3 regions of the Pseudomonas sp. MYb118 genome follow, and region 2 is predicted to be linked to each of the others. Evidence: predicted binding sites of a transcription regulator. Region 2 holds the regulator's gene; each other region holds the start of a gene.

Region 1 (2,267 bases), on a different contig from region 2:
CGCGCTACTTCCTGACCTGGGAAGTACCGGGTTGCCACCATGAGCTGGCGATTCTTGAGGCTCGGGACGATGTTTGCCTGAACATGCAGGATGAGTGGTTCTGATCCGGGTTTTGTAGCGCGGCTGAAATCCTATCGCGGGCAAGCCCGCTCCTACAGGGGGTTCGGGAAACCTGTGGGAGCGGGCTTGCTCCGGGCGGCGATCCGACGATGGCGTCAGCACAGCCAACGCCTGACTCAACCCTGATTGATCGTCTTGGCGATCACTTCAACCGTGGCGCTGACTTGCTCTTGGTAACGGTCGAGTTCCAGCTTGTGCCGCTTCTGCATTTCGATCTGTTGCGAGCACAGATTCATCGCGGCCAGCACCAGCAGCCGGTCACCGATCAGCGTCGGGTACTTGCGCTTGGTCTCGGCCAGGGCCGCCTTGAGCATCATCGCCGCATCGAGCAGGGTCTGTTCTTCCCCGGCCGGTGCCTTGATCGAATAGTCCTCCCCCAGGATCGAGACGACTTTCACCCCCGCGCCAGCGACACTCATGCGCTGACCGGACCGGCGCTGACACGTTCAACCAGGGCCTGGATGCGAGCGGCAGTGGCACCGTGTTTCTCTTCCTGCTCCATCAGGTTCAGTTGCAGGCTTTCGTTTTCATCCTTGAGCCCGGCCAGTTCCGCGCTCAGGGCCTGATTGGTGCCAAGCAGGCTCTGATTCTGTTGCACGAGGTCGCTGACCAGTTGTTCCAATTGGCTGAGGGATGCTTCCAACATTTTGATTTTCCAGGCATTTTCAAAGGGCGCGTACGATAAAGAAAAGTCACCACGGATGCCAGGGCTGCAACGGCGCAAGCCCTTGATTTTCCTGGCGGGTGCCTTCCTCGGCGAACCCTAGAGACTCTGATTGGCGGATCTGGTTCCTGCACTTCGTCGCCACGGATGATCTGCAATATAAAGGTGCCACCCTCAAGACTTTAGTCGTATGACCGATAAGTCACGCAGACCTCAGTTTCAGCGCCGCACGGGCGCGCTCATTTTCGGTACCCACCATGTCCCTTCGTAATACGAATATCGCCCCGCGGGCGTTCCTCAGCTTTGCCCTGATTGGCGGTTTGATGATGATCCTCGGCGTGTTCGCCTTGAATCAGATGAGCAAGATTCGCGGCGCCGCCGAGGACATTGCCAGCAACAGCGTGCCCAGCATCAAGGCGCTCGACGAGTTCACCCAACTGACCCTGCGCCTGCGCGTGCTCTCCTACCGCCTGCTGGTGAACCGCGAGGCGGACGTCCAGCAGAAGACCATGGACCTGCTGGACATGCGCAACCAACAGATCCGCACCGCCCAGGCCATTTACGAAAAACTGATCGCCAGCCCGCAAGAGCGCGCCGCCTACGATCAATACGTGCAGCTGCTGGGGCAATACCGCCAGATCGAAGACCGGATGAAGACCCTGTCGCGCAGCAATCAGGTCGATGACCTGCGCAACCTGCTCAACACTGACCTGTTGAGCAACTCCGAGGCCATCAACACCGTGCTGGCCAAGCTGCTGGAGATCAACACCCAGCAAACCCTCGACACCAACCAGCAATCCGCCGACCAGTACGATACGGCGTTCAATCTGGTCGTGCTCCTGCTGGTCATCGCGACCGCCCTGACCTTCCTGTTTGCCTGGTTGCTGACCAACAGCATCACCAAGCCCATCGCCAACGCCCTGAGCGCCGCCGAAACGATCGCCGAGGGCAACCTGACGCGCCCGATCACCGTCGATGGCCAGGACGAAGCCGGCCGCCTGCTGGCCGCCATGGCCAAGATGCAGGACAAGCTGCGCGACACCCTGCAACGTATTTCCGGTTCGGCCACGCAACTGGCGTCCGCCGCCGAAGAGCTCAACAGCGTCACCGACGAGAGCGCCCGTGGCCTGACTCAGCAGAACAACGAAATCGAACAGGCCGCCACTGCCGTCAACGAGATGACCAGTGCCGTGGAAGAAGTGGCCCGCAACGCGGTGAGCACCTCCGAAGCGTCGAAGAACGCCACCACGTCGGCGGGTGACGGCCGTGATCTGGTGCAGGAAACCGTCAGCGCCATTGAGCGCATGAGCACCGACGTACAGAGCACCGCCACCCTGATTGGCGAGCTGGCCAACGAATCCCGCGACATCGGCAAGGTGCTGGATGTGATCCGTGGCCTGGCGGACCAGACCAACCTGCTGGCCCTGAACGCCGCCATCGAAGCGGCCCGTGCCGGTGAAGCCGGTCGCGGCTTTGCCGTGGT
Region 2 (2,267 bases):
TGAATAGTTTTTGTACCTACATCGATGGTCTGCCATGCATTGTTCCTTTTGAGAACGCGCAGCCAGTAATGTGGCCTCCGTCTATGCAAGACAAGGTAAAGAAATAACATGGGCAGCATGCATCCCGTACAGGTGATCGCGGTGACCGGCGGCAAAGGTGGCGTCGGCAAGACTAACGTGTCAGTGAACTTGTCCCTGGCTCTAGCTGAGCTCGGCCGGCGCGTCATGCTGCTGGACGCCGATCTGGGGCTGGCGAACGTCGACGTTCTGCTGGGGCTGACGCCCAAACGTACCCTGGCCGACGTGATCGAAGGCCGCTGTGAGCTGCGCGACGTATTGCTGCAAGGGCCTGGCGGTATCCGTATCGTTCCGGCGGCTTCCGGCACCCAGAGCATGGTGCACCTGAGCCCGGCCCAGCATGCCGGCCTGATCCAGGCGTTCAGCGATATCGGCGACAACCTCGATGTGCTGGTGATCGACACCGCTGCGGGTATTGGTGACTCGGTAGTCAGTTTTGTCCGCGCCGCCCAGGAAGTCCTGCTGGTGGTCTGCGACGAGCCGACCTCGATCACAGACGCCTATGCCCTGATCAAGCTGCTCAACCGCGATTACGGCATGAACCGCTTCCGCGTCCTGGCCAACATGGCCCAGAGCCCGCAGGAAGGGCGCAACCTGTTCGCCAAGTTGACAAAGGTCACGGATCGTTTCCTTGACGTCGCCCTACAATACGTGGGCGCCGTGCCTTACGACGAAAGCGTGCGCAAGGCTGTGCAGAAGCAACGCGCCGTGTATGAAGCTTTCCCGCGTTCCAAGTGCTCCCTGGCCTTCAAGGCTATCGCGCAAAAGGTCGATACCTGGCCACTGCCCGCCAACCCGCGTGGGCATCTGGAATTTTTCGTCGAGCGTCTCGTGCAACAAACGGCAGGACCGGTGCTATGACAGCCAGCGGTTACAACCTCTACAAGAAGTCGGCGCGTGACGCGCAGTACGAGCTGATCGAGCGTTACGCGCCCCTGGTCAAACGCATTGCCTACCACTTGCTGGCGCGTCTGCCTGCCAGTGTGCAGGTCGAAGACCTGATCCAGGCCGGGATGATCGGCCTGCTGGAAGTGTCGACCAAATACGACGCCAGCAAGGGCGCGAGTTTCGAGACGTACGCGGGCATCCGCATCCGCGGCGCCATGCTCGATGAAGTGCGCAAGGGGGACTGGGCGCCACGTTCGGTCCACCGCAATACCCGCATGGTCAGCGACGCAATTCGCTCGATTGAAGCTAAAACCGGCCGTGACGCTAAAGATCACGAAGTTGCGGCCGAACTCCAATTGAGTCTCGATGATTATTACGGGATTTTGAACGACACCCTGGGCAGCCGGTTATTCAGTTTCGACGATCTTTTGCAGGACGGCGAACACGAAGGTCTGCACGAGGATGGCGCGAGTGCTCATCTCGAGCCGTCACGCGATCTGGAAGATGAACGCTTCCAGGCGGCGCTGGCGGACGCGATTGCCAATTTGCCGGAGCGCGAGCGACTGGTGTTGGCGCTGTACTACGACGAAGAGTTGAATCTCAAGGAAATCGGTGAGGTCCTGGGAGTCAGCGAATCTCGGGTCAGCCAGTTACATAGCCAGTGCGCAGCCCGTTTGCGGGGGCGTTTGGGGGAGTGGCGAGCGCGCTGAAGGCAGTGTGGGGACACTGCGAACGTGGCTGGTGTGGTGTTGAACCGCACCGGTCTCGATCTGTTGTGCTCCAGACAGTCATTGAGTGCTTTGCCAAATTGATTGAAATGGCGCGTCCAGGTGCTGGGCGCGTTTAAGACTGCTTGGAGGTCGAATTGGACAAGAACATGAAAATCCTCATCGTTGATGACTTCTCAACGATGCGGCGGATCATTAAGAACCTGTTGCGTGACCTTGGGTTCACCAACACGGTCGAGGCCGACGATGGCACCACCGCCATTCCGGTCCTCAACAGCGGAAGCATCGACTTTCTGGTAACCGACTGGAACATGCCTGGCATGACCGGCATTGATCTGCTGCGCCACGTGCGCGCCGATGAAAAGCTCAAGCACCTGCCGGTGCTGATGGTGACCGCCGAAGCCAAGCGCGAGCAGATCATCGAAGCGGCCCAGGCCGGTGTAAACGGCTATGTGGTCAAACCCTTCACGGCCCAGGCGTTGAAAGAAAAAATCGAGAAGATTTTCGAACGCATCGGTTGAGTCACGGCGCCACGGGGGAGCTATGGACCACAAAGAATCTTCACTGGGTGAC
Region 3 (2,267 bases), on a different contig from region 2:
AGCACGAACGACACGGAACCTGCCAGCGGCAGCGCGCACACCAGGGCGAACACCAGCAGCTTGAGCCGCGGGTGCTGCATCTGCCCTCCCGAGGAACGTCCGGGAGAGCGGCGCGCGCGGCCGTCACTCATTACTTGGCCGCCGTCCAGTCCACCCAGCCGAACTGCCAGGTGGCCAGGATCACCAGGCCGAATGCAATGCGGTACCAGGCGAAGACCGCGTAGCTGTGGCTGCCGATGAATTTGAGCAACGCCCGCACGGCAATCATCGCGAAAATGAACGCGGTAACGAAACCGATGGCAAATACCGGCAGGTCGGCAGGCTCGAACAGGTGGCGGTACTTGAACCCCGAGTACACCGCTGCCGCAACCATGGTGGGCATGGCGAGGAAAAACGAGAACTCGGTGGCGGTCTTGCGCGACAGGCCGAACAACAGGCCGCCGATGATGGTGGCCCCGGACCGCGAGGTCCCCGGGATCATCGCCAGGCACTGGGCGAAACCGACTTTGAGGGCGTCTTTCCAGGTGATCTGGTCGACGGTTTCGGCGTGGACTTCATGCTGACGCTTTTCCGCCCACAACATGATGATGCCACCCACCACCAGCGCCGCCGCGACGGTGATCGGGTTGAACAGGTAATGGTGGATCAGATCGGAGAAGATCACCCCCAGCACCACCGCCGGCATGAAGGCCACCAGCAGGTTGACAGTAAACCGTTGGGCGCTCGGCTGCGTCGGCAACCCGGTGACCACGTCGAGGATCTTGCGGCGAAATTCCCACACCACCGCCAGGATCGCCCCCAACTGAATGATGATGTTGAACGCGATGGCCCGCTCGCCCCCGAAGTTGAGCAGGTCGGCCACGATGATCTGGTGTCCGGTACTGGAGATCGGCAAAAACTCGGTCAGCCCTTCCACAACCCCAAGAATCAATGCCTGCAAGGCGGTCCAAAAATCCATCAATCCCCCAAGAAGCGATGCCCCCAGGCATGCCCCGATAGTATTTATTACAAAACGTTGACTGTAATCAGCGCCACCGGAAGGCGGCGCGCACAGAATCCGCACGGAGCCATAAAATTTCCGTGAAAAAATCGACGGGGATTCAGGTTTTTCCATGCGGGGCCGAAATCCTATCAGACAAGCCTGAATAACGCTGCCACGTTATTGGACTTGGGTCGGATATGCCCGATCGACAAAGTGTGATGGGATGCTGGCGATCATTTATTACAAAAATAAAACACCGGAGTGACAGTGCTATGAACAGCTTGCGCAGTATGTCGATCAGCCGCCGTTTGTGGCTCATATTGATCGTCGCCGTCATGATGCTTTTGACGCTGGGTGTGCTGATGCTCAAGCAGATTCACGACGACCTCTCTTACGCCAAGGCGCAGAAAACCCAGCATGTGGTACAGACCGCCAGCGGTATTCTGAGCTATTACCACGGCCTGGAAACCTCCGGCACCCTCACCCGCGAAGCGGCGCAGAAGCAGGCACTGAGTGCCGTGCGCGGCCTGCGCTATGACCAGAACGAGTATTTCTGGATCAACGACCTGACCCCGGTGATGATCATGCACCCGGTCAACCAGAAACTGGACGGCCAGAACCTCTCGGCGATCCGCGATCCGGACGGGTTTGCGGTGTTCAACGAAATGGTCGCGCTGGCCAAGGCCAAGGGCGGCGGCGCCATCGACTATCGCTGGCCGAAACCCGGCGCCAGCGAGCCGGTGGAAAAAACCTCCTACGTGCAACTGTTCCAACCCTGGGGCTGGGTGATCGGCTCGGGCGTGTACATCGACGACATGCAGGCCGAGTTTATGGGCCAGGTGTGGAAAGCGTCGGGTGTCGGCCTGGCGATCGCCCTCGTCATGGCCTTGCTGGTGATCCTGATCGCCCGCAGCATCGTGCGCCCCCTGCAGGAAACCGTGAACGCCATGGCCAACATCGCCAGCGGCGAAAGCGACCTGACCCGCAGCCTCGACACCCACGGCCAGGACGAAGTCACGCAACTGGCGCATCACTTCAACGCCTTCACCGCCAAGCTGCGCGGGGTGATCAGTCAACTGCAAGTGTCGGCCGGCGCCCTGGGCCAGTCGTCCAGCGAGCTGGGCAACGATGCCGCCCAGGCCCAGCAGCGCAGCCAGCAGCAATCGCAACAGATGGAACTGGTGGCCACCGCTATTAATGAAGTGACCTACGGCGTGCAGGACGTGGCAAAGAACGCCGAGCAGGCCGCGAGCGAAATGCGCGACGCCGAATCCCAGGCGCAGCA

What was found. Region 2 encodes FliA, which starts transcription of late flagellar genes. Its sites were predicted from a motif close to CTAAAGTTTNNNNNNNNNNNGCCGNTAA; they were not measured.
Region 1: the regulator FliA is predicted to act here: its motif matches at 958-985, upstream of ABVN20_RS16030 (methyl-accepting chemotaxis protein).
Region 3: the regulator FliA is predicted to act here: its motif matches at 1,100-1,127, upstream of ABVN20_RS21925 (methyl-accepting chemotaxis protein).

The regions. Positions count from the first base shown of each region.
Region 1 is NZ_JBFRXN010000002.1:2,201,358-2,203,624, reverse strand. Features, by position in the region: gene ABVN20_RS16045 (acyl-CoA dehydrogenase) at 1-104, shown strand, start outside; gene ABVN20_RS16040 (cell division protein ZapA) at 237-539, opposite strand; gene ABVN20_RS16035 (hypothetical protein) at 536-766, opposite strand; gene ABVN20_RS16030 (methyl-accepting chemotaxis protein) at 1,042-2,267, shown strand, end outside.
Region 2 is NZ_JBFRXN010000001.1:23,454-25,720, forward strand. Features, by position in the region: gene fleN (flagellar synthesis regulator FleN) at 109-939, shown strand; gene fliA (RNA polymerase sigma factor FliA) at 936-1,676, shown strand; gene ABVN20_RS00130 (chemotaxis response regulator CheY) at 1,844-2,215, shown strand; gene ABVN20_RS00135 (protein phosphatase CheZ) at 2,238-2,267, shown strand, end outside.
Region 3 is NZ_JBFRXN010000003.1:110,659-112,925, reverse strand. Features, by position in the region: gene ABVN20_RS21935 (DUF1294 domain-containing protein) at 1-131, opposite strand, end outside; gene ABVN20_RS21930 (undecaprenyl-diphosphate phosphatase) at 131-958, opposite strand; gene ABVN20_RS21925 (methyl-accepting chemotaxis protein) at 1,255-2,267, shown strand, end outside.